4 regions of the Pseudoalteromonas sp. PAR1 genome follow, and region 2 is predicted to be linked to each of the others. Evidence: predicted binding sites of a transcription regulator. Region 2 holds the regulator's gene; each other region holds the start of a gene.
The links. The regulator LexA, encoded in region 2, represses DNA repair genes until DNA is damaged. The targets are predictions, from matches to a motif close to TACTGTATNNNNATACAGTA.
Positions count from the first base shown of each region.

Region 1: the regulator LexA is predicted to act here: its motif matches at 1,673-1,692, upstream of uvrD (DNA helicase II).
Region 3: the regulator LexA is predicted to act here: its motif matches at 1,810-1,829, upstream of umuD (translesion error-prone DNA polymerase V autoproteolytic subunit).
Region 4: the regulator LexA is predicted to act here: its motif matches at 1,348-1,367, upstream of QL229_RS09195 (SulA-like leucine-rich domain-containing protein).

Region 1 covers NZ_CAMZMY010000043.1:3,194-6,398, forward strand. Annotated here, with positions in the region: gene QL229_RS20320 (peroxiredoxin-like family protein) at 1-585, shown strand, start outside; gene QL229_RS20325 (YacL family protein) at 618-986, opposite strand; gene QL229_RS20330 (hypothetical protein) at 1,110-1,334, opposite strand; gene uvrD (DNA helicase II) at 1,757-3,205, shown strand, end outside.
Region 2 covers NZ_CAMZMY010000030.1:32,817-36,021, forward strand. Annotated here, with positions in the region: gene QL229_RS18655 (hypothetical protein) at 1-270, shown strand, start outside; gene QL229_RS18660 (PaaI family thioesterase) at 278-715, opposite strand; gene lexA (transcriptional repressor LexA) at 876-1,493, shown strand; gene coxB (cytochrome c oxidase subunit II) at 1,931-3,076, shown strand; gene ctaD (cytochrome c oxidase subunit I) at 3,073-3,205, shown strand, end outside.
Region 3 covers NZ_CAMZMY010000001.1:68,805-72,009, reverse strand. Annotated here, with positions in the region: gene mobI (conjugative transfer protein MobI(A/C)) at 1-47, shown strand, start outside; gene umuC (translesion error-prone DNA polymerase V subunit UmuC) at 58-1,326, opposite strand; gene umuD (translesion error-prone DNA polymerase V autoproteolytic subunit) at 1,334-1,783, opposite strand; gene QL229_RS00305 (3'-5' exonuclease) at 2,419-3,205, shown strand, end outside.
Region 4 covers NZ_CAMZMY010000009.1:24,993-28,197, reverse strand. Annotated here, with positions in the region: gene QL229_RS09200 (S9 family peptidase) at 1-1,087, shown strand, start outside; gene QL229_RS09195 (SulA-like leucine-rich domain-containing protein) at 1,391-1,828, shown strand; gene QL229_RS09190 (YchJ family protein) at 1,869-2,348, shown strand; gene QL229_RS09185 (alpha/beta hydrolase-fold protein) at 2,380-3,205, opposite strand, start outside.

The sequences.
Region 1 (3,205 bases), on a different contig from region 2:
CAAGTTATCGCTGCAACTGCAACCAATATTGCCGAATCAGCAGAGCAAGTTAGTCCGTTATTACCTGGCTTAACGGTGCCAAATGTTGAATTGAAAGACCAATACGGTAAAACCGTCTCGCTAGCTGAGCGCTTTAAAGAAAAAACTACCGTGCTGATTGTTTATCGTGGCGGTTGGTGCCCATATTGTTCAAAGCAATTGGCCAGCGTACAAAAAATTGAGAAAAAATTAGCAAATTTAAACGCGCAATTAATTGCCGTTTCACCAGACAGCCCTGAAAAACTCGCTGAAACAAAAATTACAGCTCCTAGCTATCAATTGCTTTCTGACGACAGCCTCACTTTGGCGCAAACGTTAGGTCTAGCGTTTTATTTAGATGACAAAACAGCAAAGATTTACCGTAATAAGCTTGGGGTTAACTTTGTCTCGTTAGAGGGTGAGGCGAAAGTCGCGCTACCAGTACCCGCAGTATTCGTGATAGACACAAATGGGTTAGTTCATTTTCAATACGCTAACCCAAATTACAAAGTACGCTTAACAGAAGATTTATTACTAGCCGCTGTTAAATCAGTGAGTGAGCAATAAATTGGCAACCGATAAGCAGAACTTGTTTCTGCTTATCGGCCTTGTGTAAACTCTTGCCAAGATTCAATTAAATCAACAAAGTCTTCAAAGCCGCAGCCACTGCAGAGGCCTTCTTCTTCAAGCATTAAATCATCATCTTGATAGGCAACTAGGTCTTCGTTGTCTTGATGTAATGCATGTGCTTCGAATAACGCTTCATCTTTACTTAAGATCAAATCAATTTCTTGACCTTGTAAAGTTAATGGCTCATTGCTGCTCTTAACCGCAGAGATCAACGCTTGCACCATCGCGATTTTTTCTTTACCGACTTCTTCGTTTAGCCAACGGCCTATGACGGCATGTTCAGAGGAAATTTTAATGCGTAAACCGCTAATTGGGTCGCGGATAAATTGATATTCCATGAAGGGTACTCGTAATACGTTATGTGCTAATTATACCGTTTGCAGCTAGACGTGGCGAGTTTTGTAAGGTTAAAACAACACGAGCGCCCATGCGGGCGCTCGTATTTATGCTATTTAAAATAGCTAGAGTCGCGATTTGAAGCGCGCAGCATCAATAATCGCCCATAGGTATACGATTGGCAGTAAAATAAAACCTACTGCAACATATATTAGTGCACCACTAATCACCCATGCTAAAAAGAATGCAATAGCCGCCATTAAACGACCTTGTACCAATTGTCCTAAACCAGGAAAAAAGATATTACATATTGCTGCGATTACATTACCGCCAGAACCTTGCTCTGCCATACTAACCTCTGTAGTTTTTAATGATTATACTTTTTATAAACACACTTTATGCCAACTTATTATGACTTACAAATCAAAGTGTTAAAAAGTAGCGTTATTTTGATTTTAGTTCTTTTTGCTAAAAATCGGTCAAATTCACAATTTTCATACCTATTCGCTTAATTAAGTGATCTATTTTGAGGCAATAAAACCTCGTTGATAACAAGGCAAAAATTTCGTTATTTAGTTGTTCTAAATGAGAAATTTTTAACGCAGGTAGCGACAGGTTTAATCCCTCAAAATGATTAAGTATTATTGCGGATAGGTATCCTTTCGTAATTTTAATGACTTGCCAAAATAGCTGTTTATAAAAACAGTATTTTATTTAGCCTTGCATAAACACCTGTTATACTCCACCCATTATAGATTGAAAAGGCGTAACGATGGACGTTTCTGAATTACTCGATGGCTTAAATGATAAACAACGGGATGCAGTCGCAGCCCCATTGCAAAACATGCTAGTACTTGCAGGTGCAGGTTCTGGTAAAACTCGAGTACTTGTTCATCGCATCGCATGGCTCATGCAAGTTGAGCAAGCTTCTGCATACAGCATCTTTGCGGTAACCTTCACTAACAAAGCCGCGAAAGAAATGCGCACCCGTGTAGAAGAAACCTTAAAAGCACCGGTTGGCGGTATGTGGATTGGCACTTTCCATGGCTTATCTCACCGCATTTTACGCGCCCATCACCGTGAAGCGAACTTGCCTGAAAGCTTTCAAATCTTAGATTCTGACGATCAACAACGTATGATCAAACGCTTGCTTAAAGCGATGAACATCGATGATAAAAAGTGGCCAGCAAAACAATTTGGTTGGTATATCAGCGCGAAAAAAGATGAAGGTCTACGTCCTAAAGACATTCAAGCCTACGATATTAATGAGCAGATGATGTTGAAAGTCTACGCTGCATATCAAGAGGCTTGTGACCGCGCAGGTTTGGTCGACTTTGCCGAAATTCTGCTGCGCTGCTACGAAGTACTTAAGAACCACCCAACACTTTTACGTCACTATCAACAGCGTTTTGCTCACATGCTAGTAGACGAGTTTCAGGATACTAATACAATCCAATACGCTTGGTTAAAACTACTCGCGGGTAATACGAACAGTATTATGATTGTGGGTGATGATGACCAAAGTATCTATGGCTGGCGTGGCGCAAAAATTGAAAATATCAAACGCTTTTTAACTGACTTCGAAGCCGAAACCATTCGCCTTGAACAAAATTACCGCTCAACGGCAACCATCTTGAAAGCCTCAAATGCGCTGATCAAAAACAATGCTGAACGCATGGGCAAAAGCCTTTGGACAGACGGCAATGATGGTGAGCCTATTTCTGTTTACGCTGCGTTTAATGAATTAGACGAAGCGCGCTTTGTCAGCAGCAAACTGCGTAGCTGGCTAAATGCAGGTAATGCATTACAAGATGCCGCGATTTTATACCGTAACAATGCGCAATCTCGTGTACTCGAGGAAGCAATGCTACAAGAAGGTTTAAAATACCGTATTTACGGCGGTATGCGCTTCTTCGAACGTCAAGAGATCAAAGATGCACTTTCGTATCTACGTTTAGTGGGTAACCGTCAAGATGATGCAGCTTTCGAGCGCGTTATTAACACCCCAGCCCGTGGCATAGGTGATAAAACACTAAGCCATATTCGTGATTGCGCGCGAAATGAATCATTGCCACTTTGGTATGCCGCAAAAGCTATTATCGAGCAGCAGCATTTATCTGGCCGTGCAGCGAGTGCCGTCACTAAATTCTTAGAGCTTGTTGAGCATATCGAAGATAAGATCAGCGATCTCACTTTAGAAGAACAAGCGAAATACGCCATT
Region 2 (3,205 bases):
GATGAATACCGTCAACTAGCGCGTATTGAGGCTGCTGCTGATATCAGTACACCAGACAAAGCGATTAATCAGTTGTGTGAATTAATTGAATCGTGTTCACGAAATGCTCTTAAGCAGTGGTTGTCGTGCTCTAAACGTACATTTGATATTGGCTTTGAATCAGGCGTTTCACCAAAATGTTTTAATCAAGCCCTGCATGCTGATACCTTGTTGCGTATTTCAGCGATTGGCGCAGGGGTTGAAATTACGATTTATCCAGTCGAAAAATAGCCTGAGCTTAGCGCTCTACAACAGCTGCGGTCATTCTTGATACGCAGCAAAGCTCTCCTGCGGCATTGGTAATTTTAATATCCCACACTGAAGTGCGCTTACCTAAATGAAGAGGCTTTGCTGTGGCCGTTAATACACCCTTACGAGATGCTTTCATATGGTTGGCATTAATTTCTTGGCCAACAGCATAAAATTTATTGAAATCAACCACAAAGTTAGCCGCATAGCTTGCCACTGTCTCTGCTAACACGACGTTCGCTCCGCCATGTACCATGCCCATAGGGTTATGATGCTCAGGAATGGCAGGCATAGTCGCCACTAAATAATCATCACCAATTTCAGTCACCTCAATGCCCATGGTTTTCATTAAAGTACCTTGCCCGGTGATCCCTTGCTCTAAACTTTTACAAAGCTCTAGTGTGATTGGTTGATGCCAAATACTCATTGTATTTCCTTGCCTGCAAATTAAAAATAATACCTTATGGCATCTTTATACCTGGTTCAATGTTAGTTTTGTAGCAATATGATGGCGTTAATTTAAATTTGCGATTTTCAGATAACTGTATATACTCACAGTTAAATGTACTGTATGGAAAACCAGTTGTATGCGCCCATTAACAAAACGCCAATCGCAAATTTTAGAACTAATTAAAGTCTTTATTAAAGATACAGGCATGCCACCTACGCGTGCTGAAATAGCTCAAACATTGGGTTTTAAAAGTGCCAATGCTGCCGAAGAGCATCTAAAAGCACTGGCAAAAAAAGGCATGATCAAAATGAAGCCTGGGGCGAGTCGTGGTATTCAATTAATTGAAGAAGACGAACCTGAGCAATTAGGTTTACCTTTAATTGGACGAGTTGCAGCGGGTGAGCCCATTTTGGCGCAAGAACATGTTGAAAGTCATTGTCAGGTTGATCCTTCACTATTTAAACCTGCGGCTGACTTTTTACTGCGTGTAAATGGTATGAGTATGAAAGACATTGGCATCATGGATGGTGATTTACTCGCAGTACATAGAACGCAAGTTGCTGAAAATGGTCAGGTTGTTGTTGCTCGTGTTGATGAAGATGTAACTGTTAAGCGTCTTGAAAAAGCTGGGCGTAAAGTATTTTTACATGCTGAAAACGAAGAATTTTCGCCAATTGAAGTTGATCTTGAGCATGAATCTTTCAATATTGAAGGGTTAGCGGTGGGTGTTATTCGTAATGCCGACTGGATGTAACTGTTTCTAAAATAGTGCACCAAATTGCTGTAATTTGGTGCGTTGCTTGTTTTTTATTATTTAGCATCGATTTGTAAACCCTTACTCTTTGTATAAAGCCTTATATGGCGCAGTTTTTCACTCTTTTTTTACTCTCACTCTGCCTCTCATTTTAAAATAACGCGCTGATTATAGTTGTTATTTTTGCACCAAAATAAACATTTATTACTACTAAAACTTGCTTATTGCTCATTTTTTAACTAATTGGTTAATACAGTGTATTAACACCTGATTAATAAAAATACACTCAAATGTGCTAGGTGTTAAACATAGGGTTGGTATCATCGCTGGGTCAAAATGATACGTAGTCGCTCTGAACAATAAAAAAAACGAATGGGCACCTTGTTGTATCGCCTTTTCGCTTTGCGTCTTGCAATAGCATTAAAAGGAGCCGTCACATGGGTAAACTGCGTTATGCCTTGTGGCTTATATTACTCGCACCTGTGCAGTTAGCATTGGCAAATAGCCAATTTAATATGCGTAAAGGGGTGACTGATATAAGTAATAGTGTTTATGAATTACACATGACGATATTTATTATCTGTTGTGTGATAGGCATCATCGTTTTTGCGGTGATGTTTTGGGCTTTGATCCACCATCGAAAGTCGAAAGGAGCCAAGCCTGCACAATTCCACGAAAGTACCAAGGTTGAAATTCTTTGGACTGCCATACCATTTGTGATCTTAATCGCCATGGCAATTCCAGCTACAAAAACACTGATAGCGATGGAAGATGCTTCTAAAGCCGATATTACAATTAAAGTAACGGGCTCACAGTGGAAATGGCATTACGAGTACATGGGCGAGGAAATTGCTTATTACTCAATTCTATCTACTCCAAAAGACCAAATAGATAACCAAGCTGACAAAACAGAACATTACTTACTTGAGGTTGATAAGCCTTTAGTACTTCCTATTAATAAAAAAGTTCGTTTTCTAATGACCTCAGATGATGTTATTCACTCATGGTGGGTGCCTGACTTTGCGGTTAAAAAAGATGCAAACCCGGGCTTTATCAATGAGGCATGGACACGCATAAATGAGCCAGGCATCTACCGGGGTCAGTGTGCTGAGTTGTGTGGTAAAGATCATGGTTTCATGCCTGTTGTTGTGCAAGCGTTGCCTGAAGACGAATTTGCTAACTGGCTAGCAGAAGCTAAGCAAGAAAAGGCCAATGCTGCAGCAGCTGATGCGGCTTTATTAGATCAAACACTACCGAAAGAAGAATTAATGGTTCTTGGGGAGCAAGTTTATATGGCAAGTTGTGCGGCTTGTCATCAGCCTACAGGAATGGGCTTGCCGGGAGTTTTTCCAGCTCTTAAGGGGAGTCCAATTGTGCTTGGAGATGTAAAAGACCACATCGACATCGTATTACATGGTAAGCCGGGTACAGCGATGCAAGCATTTGATAAACAGCTTTCAATTAAGCAACTTGCTGCGGTTATCACATATAAGCGAAATGCATGGGGTAACGACACAGGCGATGTGATTCAACCAAGTCAAATTCAAGCAGCTATCGATGCAGCAACGGAGGCGAAAGAATGAGCAACGTTATTAATGAACAAGCCACTGAGCATGCGCATCATGACCATCATCCTGCAAAAGGTTTCAAACGTTGGCTTTACACCACCAATCATAAAGATATTGGCAGTTTATACCTGATATTTTCGCTCA
Region 3 (3,205 bases), on a different contig from region 2:
AGGTTGATAAGCTCAACATGCTACGTCGCAGAGTCAATGCCTATTGAGTTAACTGCGCTACTTCACTCGCGGCAACTGGTCCCAGCGTGTTGTGTAGGCGGGAGACAAATGCTCTCGCTTCATCGACCAATCTTTCTTCGTACCTTGTCCAGCAAAGAAAACCTTTCCGGCACCGCTTTGATTAATGGTGTCCAATACAGACATTAACTGTTGGCTATTGGAGCGGGTCGATACGTCATCGAATAGTCCTGGTTGAAACATGCCAGGATCGTAAAAGTCAGACAGCATGACACCCGCTTTGGCATAACGAAAACCATCCTTCCATATCCGCTTGAGTAAGTGACTGGCCAGCTCTATAAAATCCCGCGTGTCGCAACTGGGTATCAACAACTCGCCCGATGCGGAGTTGCTGTATTGCGGCTCGTTGTCCTTAAAGGGGCTGGTACGTATAAACACGGTCAGCACTTTGGCTTGCTGCTGTTCTTTGCGTAGTTTCTCAGTGGCGCGGGTTGCGTATTCACATACGGCCTCACGTAACAATTCAAATTGCGTTACTTTTGCGCCAAATGAACGGCTACAGACGATTTGCTTCTTGGTTGGCGGGATCTCTTCAAGTTCAATGCACGACTCACCATTGAGCTCTCTGACGGTTCTTTCTAAAACCACCGAAAACTGGTCTCTGATGGCTCTAGGAGAGGCATTGGCTAGGTCTAAGGCTGTGGTGATACCCAACGCATTTAAACGCTTAGAAAGCCGTCTACCAACGCCCCAAACATCATCAACCGGGACTAATGCGAGCAATCGACGTTGCCGATCTGGATTGGTCAGGTCTACAACGCCCTGAGTGGCTGGATACTTTTTGGCGGCATGGTTTGCCAGTTTGGCGAGTGTTTTTGTCGGTGCAATGCCTACACAGACGGTGATCCCAATCCAGTGGCCTATGCGCTCTCGCAATTGTTGTCCGAACTCGACAAGAGATATGGCAGACTCAATACCGGTTAAGTCCAAAAACGCTTCGTCAATGGAGTAAACCTCTACTCGTGGTGCCATCTCCTCCAAAGTGCGCATCACTCGACTGCTTAAATCCGCATACAGCGCATAGTTAGACGAGAATGCCAGAATGCCATGGCGCTGCATTTCAGCTTTGATCTGAAAGACGGGTACGCCCATTTTAATACCGAGTAACTTAGCTTCACGTGATCGTGCAACCACGCAGCCGTCGTTATTGGACAGCACCACAACCGGCGTATCTTTTAAATCAGGACGAAACAGCTTCTCACAACTGGCGTAAAAGTTGTTGCAGTCCACCAAGGCAAATACAGGCATGGGATAGTCACGACTTACGGCGCATGTTTCGCACCACATTGGTGACCACACCAAATATCTCCAACTCTGTTCCTTCAGGAATATGGATGGGCTCATACGCCGGGTTTCTTGGGATCAGCTTGACGCACGGCCTTAGTTGAAGCTCCTTTACCGTGAGTTCACCATGGATACCCGCGATGACAATGTCACCGTGTTCGGCTTGGACAGAGCGATCAACCACCAAAATATCATCTGGGTGAATCCCGGCATCAATCATTGAATCACCTTCAACACGCACAAAGAACGTTGCAGCCGGTCGCTTGATGCACAGCTCGTTGAGGTCGAGCGTTTGCTCAACATAATCCTGCGCTGGTGAGGGAAAACCAGCAGAAACACGTTCCATAAACAATGGAATACGAAGGCGCTTGGCTTTGATGAAGGCAAGTGCGCCGCTACGGCCTATCAGCGAGACACTCATGACGAACCTCGAAAAATCACAATTAATACTGTTTGTATATACAGTATCTAATGCTATGCTGATTTCTACAAGTAAAATTGTAGGTAAAACTGTAGTCGTTCGAGTAAGACGCTGTGTTGTCGGTGATTTTTTTGTGTTGAAAAACTAGATGTGGGTTTGCTCGCCCTCGTCAAAGCCTGCAAGGCTTGGACAATACTGCTTCTGCCTACTGCTCTTGTTTCTGTTACTGATCCTGTTACTGCTACTGGTTGACGCATGGGTCAAGTAACCGTCAGACAAGGCTTGTTGAACCCTTTGCAAAGGGTTTAAAAACAGTTAGTAAAATTCTGCTTCGTATTGAATTTACTGGCTTAAAGCGAAGTTAGGAGCACCATTAAAATGCTCAGTCGAACTCAGTTCAAGCCTTTTGCAACCGTTTGAAAAGGGGTTGGCTAAGCCATACGTAAAGGGTATCGGTAAGGGTTACCTAAACGGTTTAGCTAAGGCTTTCTGAAAGGCTTAGCCAAAGCCTTCATACATGGGTTCACCCAGTAGAAAGATTAAAAAAACGCTTAGGTATCCAAGGTGCATTTAGAAAAACCTGTGGCACAGTGAAATCACCTAAAGCGAACAATAGAAGTGAAGAGGAACCATCAATGACAAGAGCCCCTGCGCCATTTCCGCTAGATCGCCTCGCGGATATCCCAGAAAGACCAGAAGATTTTAGATTGCTGGAGCGCATTCCATTAACGCGTGAGCCGCAGACTTGGCCACTTGAACTTTCTCCTATGGTCGGTGATGAACAGCCAATGGTGCTGCTCGATACAGAGACAACCGGACTGTCTTCCGATGATGAGTCCATTATTGAGCTTGGTATGGTTAAGGTGCTTTACAGCCCCTCTGCTCAGCGGATTGTGTCGATTGTTGATGTGATCAGCCTGTATGAAGATCCCGGCAAGCCAATCCCCGAGCTGATTACCGAGTTAACCGGTATTACCGATGATATGGTTCAAGGCCAGCGCATTGATGATGCACTGGTAGAGAGTTGGTTATCCGATGATCCGCTGGTGGTCGCACACAATGCTCAATTTGATCGTCCTTTCTTCGAAAAGCGGTTTGCCGCACTAGGCCATCTATCTTGGGCCTGTTCAGCCAGTGGAATAGATTGGAAGGCGCTGGGTTTTGAAAGTCGAAAGCTTGAGTACCTGCTGCTTCGCTTAGGTTGGTTCTATGAAGGACACCGAGCTGCAACCGATTGTTTGGCGATGGCCTGGTTGTTTCATTTGTTGCCCGAGTCCGTTGCAAACTTGTTGTCTGAAGCAGGCAGGCGAACTGTGTTAGTTCGTGCGTTTGGTGCGCCGTTTGACGTAAAGGACTATTTAAAAGAGCGTGGTTACCGCTGGCATGACGGTGTTAAAGGTGCCAACAAACATTGGTGGCGCG
Region 4 (3,205 bases), on a different contig from region 2:
TGAGTGGGATGTCAGCTTTATATACTTCTCTAAATCTGGCCGTTATCAAGTAAGTGGTGTTAATGCCGACGCCAGCACTAAGGTGTCGATAATCGATACCACCACAGGTAAAGGTATTGCTATGCCATCGTTGCCTGCAGGTAACTTACGTGGTGTTAATTTTTCAGCTGATGAAAAAACTATGGCGTTTTATTTAAATTCAGACACCTCGCCAAGCAATTTATTTGTGTGGCAAGTCGGTGAGCCGAAAGCTAAACAATTAACTAACACATTAAGTGATGCAATTAATCAAAGTGACTTAGTTGAGAGCACAATTGTGCGCTTTAAGAGCTTCGATGGCTTAGAAATCCCGGGGGTTTTATATAAACCTAAGCAAGCCAACAGCAACAATAAAGTACCTGCTTTAGTTTGGGTGCATGGCGGCCCTGGTGGACAAAGCCGTACTGGATATAGTGCGATGCAGCAACATCTAGTCAATCATGGTTATGCCATTTTTGCGGTTAATAACCGAGGCAGCTCAGGCTATGGTAAAACCTTCTTCCATTTAGATGATAAAAAACATGGCACTGATGATTTACAAGATATTGTTTACGGTAAAAAACACCTGCAAAGCCTAGATTGGGTCGATGCCGATAAAATTGGTATCATGGGGGGCAGCTACGGTGGCTTTATGACCGCCGCAGCACTTGCCTTTGAACCTGAAGAATTCAAAGTAGGCATTAATATCTTTGGTGTAACAAACTGGGTTAGAACCTTAAACTCGATTCCACCATGGTGGGAAAGCTTTAAAAAGGCACTGTACGATGAAATGGGCGACCCCGCTACAGACAGTGAGCGTCACCGTGCAATTTCGCCACTATTTCATGCTAAAAACATCACTAAGCCATTAATGGTGATTCAAGGTGCTAATGACCCACGCGTTTTACAAGTTGAAAGCGATGAGCTCGTTGCCGCTGTAAAGGCAAATGATGTGCCTGTCGAATATGTATTATTCGATGATGAAGGCCATGGTTTTACTAAAAAGGAAAACCGCATTAAAGCCTCAAACGCATATCTTGAGTTTTTAAATACCTATTTAGATAAATAGCAAAATTGCAAAGATAAAGAGCCGGTTTTTAAACCGGCTTTTTTATGCAAAACACCTGTATAGAAGCAAAATATAGTAGCTCATACAGTACTGTATAGAATACTGTATAATTTTAATGATAAATTTTTCACCTTTTTGACCTTCCAAAACAAAAAAGTAACCCATTGTTTAATAAGAACTAAATGAATTTAATTAACATAAAACTGAATGATTGGTTAAAAAATAGCAAAAAAGTACTTGCGCAAAAACACTGTATAAACTACTGTATACACATACTGTATAAACAACCAGTGAGTGAAAGTTATGTTACAGCCAATTACCTTAAGAACAGTTAAAAGCTACCAACAAGATAACGACAAAGCGTCTGTTAATTTAATTCAAATTGAAGACGAAATATCAGCAACCTTTGAGCTATTAAAAGTATTGCATCATTACAATAGCCAAAATGCATGGACACTATTAATTGCCCCTGATCATGTTCCTAGCAAAGCATTATTAGATTCGTGTTCAATTGATACCAGCAAACTACTTGTGATCAGACAAAAGCATTTAGTAAACCTTGAGTACGTACTTAGCTCAGCATTACATAACGGTAACTTTGCTGCTGTGATCACATGGACAGATATTGTAAACAATCATCAACTTGATTCGATGAACTTAAACCTTGAGCAGGCATCTGCTAAGTTTTATTGCTTTACAAAAAGCGCTCAATTAAACAATTTAGTACCGCAGCCACAATAGGCTTGTTAAAATAACAATTTATAGTTTTAGGTAAGTTGTTATGACATCACTCACACACCCCCTTTGTCCTTGTGGCAGCGAATCGACTTACGAGCTTTGCTGCCAACCTTTTCATACAGGTGCAAGCCAAGCTAATACGCCAGAGCAACTTATGCGTTCTCGTTTTAGTGCATACGCGCTGAAAGATGCAAAATATGTATTTAGCACCTATGCACAAAGCCAACAAGCCGCAAACCCGGTTCGCGAAATTAAAGATTTTGCTAATAGCTGCCGTTTTACCAAGCTAAGTGTTTTAGATACAGAACATAATGATCAAGAAGGTTTTGTAGAATTTAAAGCAAATTACTTTTACCAAAGCTTATATTGTGAGTTACACGAAAAGTCGCGTTTTATTAAAGAAGATGGCCTATGGCGTTACCTAGATGGTGATATAACGCCAGTTGCAGATATTAAAATTGGCCGTAATGACGAGTGCCCTTGTGGTAGCGGTAAAAAATATAAAAAGTGTCACGCTCTTTAATTGCTCTTATACCAATCCGCTTAATTAAGTATTATTGCGGGTTGGTATTGGTCTGGTAAATCCAGTCTAGGGCTTGGGTAATCGTTGTTGGGAATGCGGTTGCATGGCGTGCCTGAGGAATAACAAATAAATTTGTTGTAACAAGCGCGCCGCTTTGTTTATTAATTTTAGCTGCTAATTGCCTTGCGCCCGACACCATTTTTTCACCTTCACTTTCTTCAAGTTCTCCCACTGCGATGTAAACTTTTGTTGTGTTGGCAGCTGGTTTTACAGCCATAGCTAATATTGAGTTTTCTTTAAACCACACTGAAGGACTGCCGATAATATAATTTGAAAAAAGCGAAGGCTCAGTGAATAAGGTAAAGGAAGCAAATAAACCACCCAGCGAGTTACCGACTAACGTACTTTTTTGGGTTGTTCTATAGTGAGCCTTAATATATGGCAATACAGATTGTTTTAGAAAGTTTAGATACTGGCTTGCTCCGCCAGTTTTACGTTGCCAATTTTTATCTTCAAATGGCGTATAGTCATAAATACGGCTATTAAGCCCCGGCAAACCTTTTTGATACCCTACTGCGACGATAATCACCTCTTCCATCGCCCCCGAATTCATCATTAAGCGACTGACGCCAGAGGCAATTGGCAAACTGTAGTTTGCATCTAACAGGTAAACAACGGGGTAGCGCTTCTGGTTTTGTTTTTGGTAGCTGCGTGGCAGTTTAATTGTAATGGGGTATTCGTTTTCGGTATGTTTATCTTTAAGTAACACAGTATTAGTACGTGGCAAAATAAATGGCTCAGCATGGCTTACTGAGCTCACGCCGAAAACACTGATCACAAAAACGAGCAATAGCAAT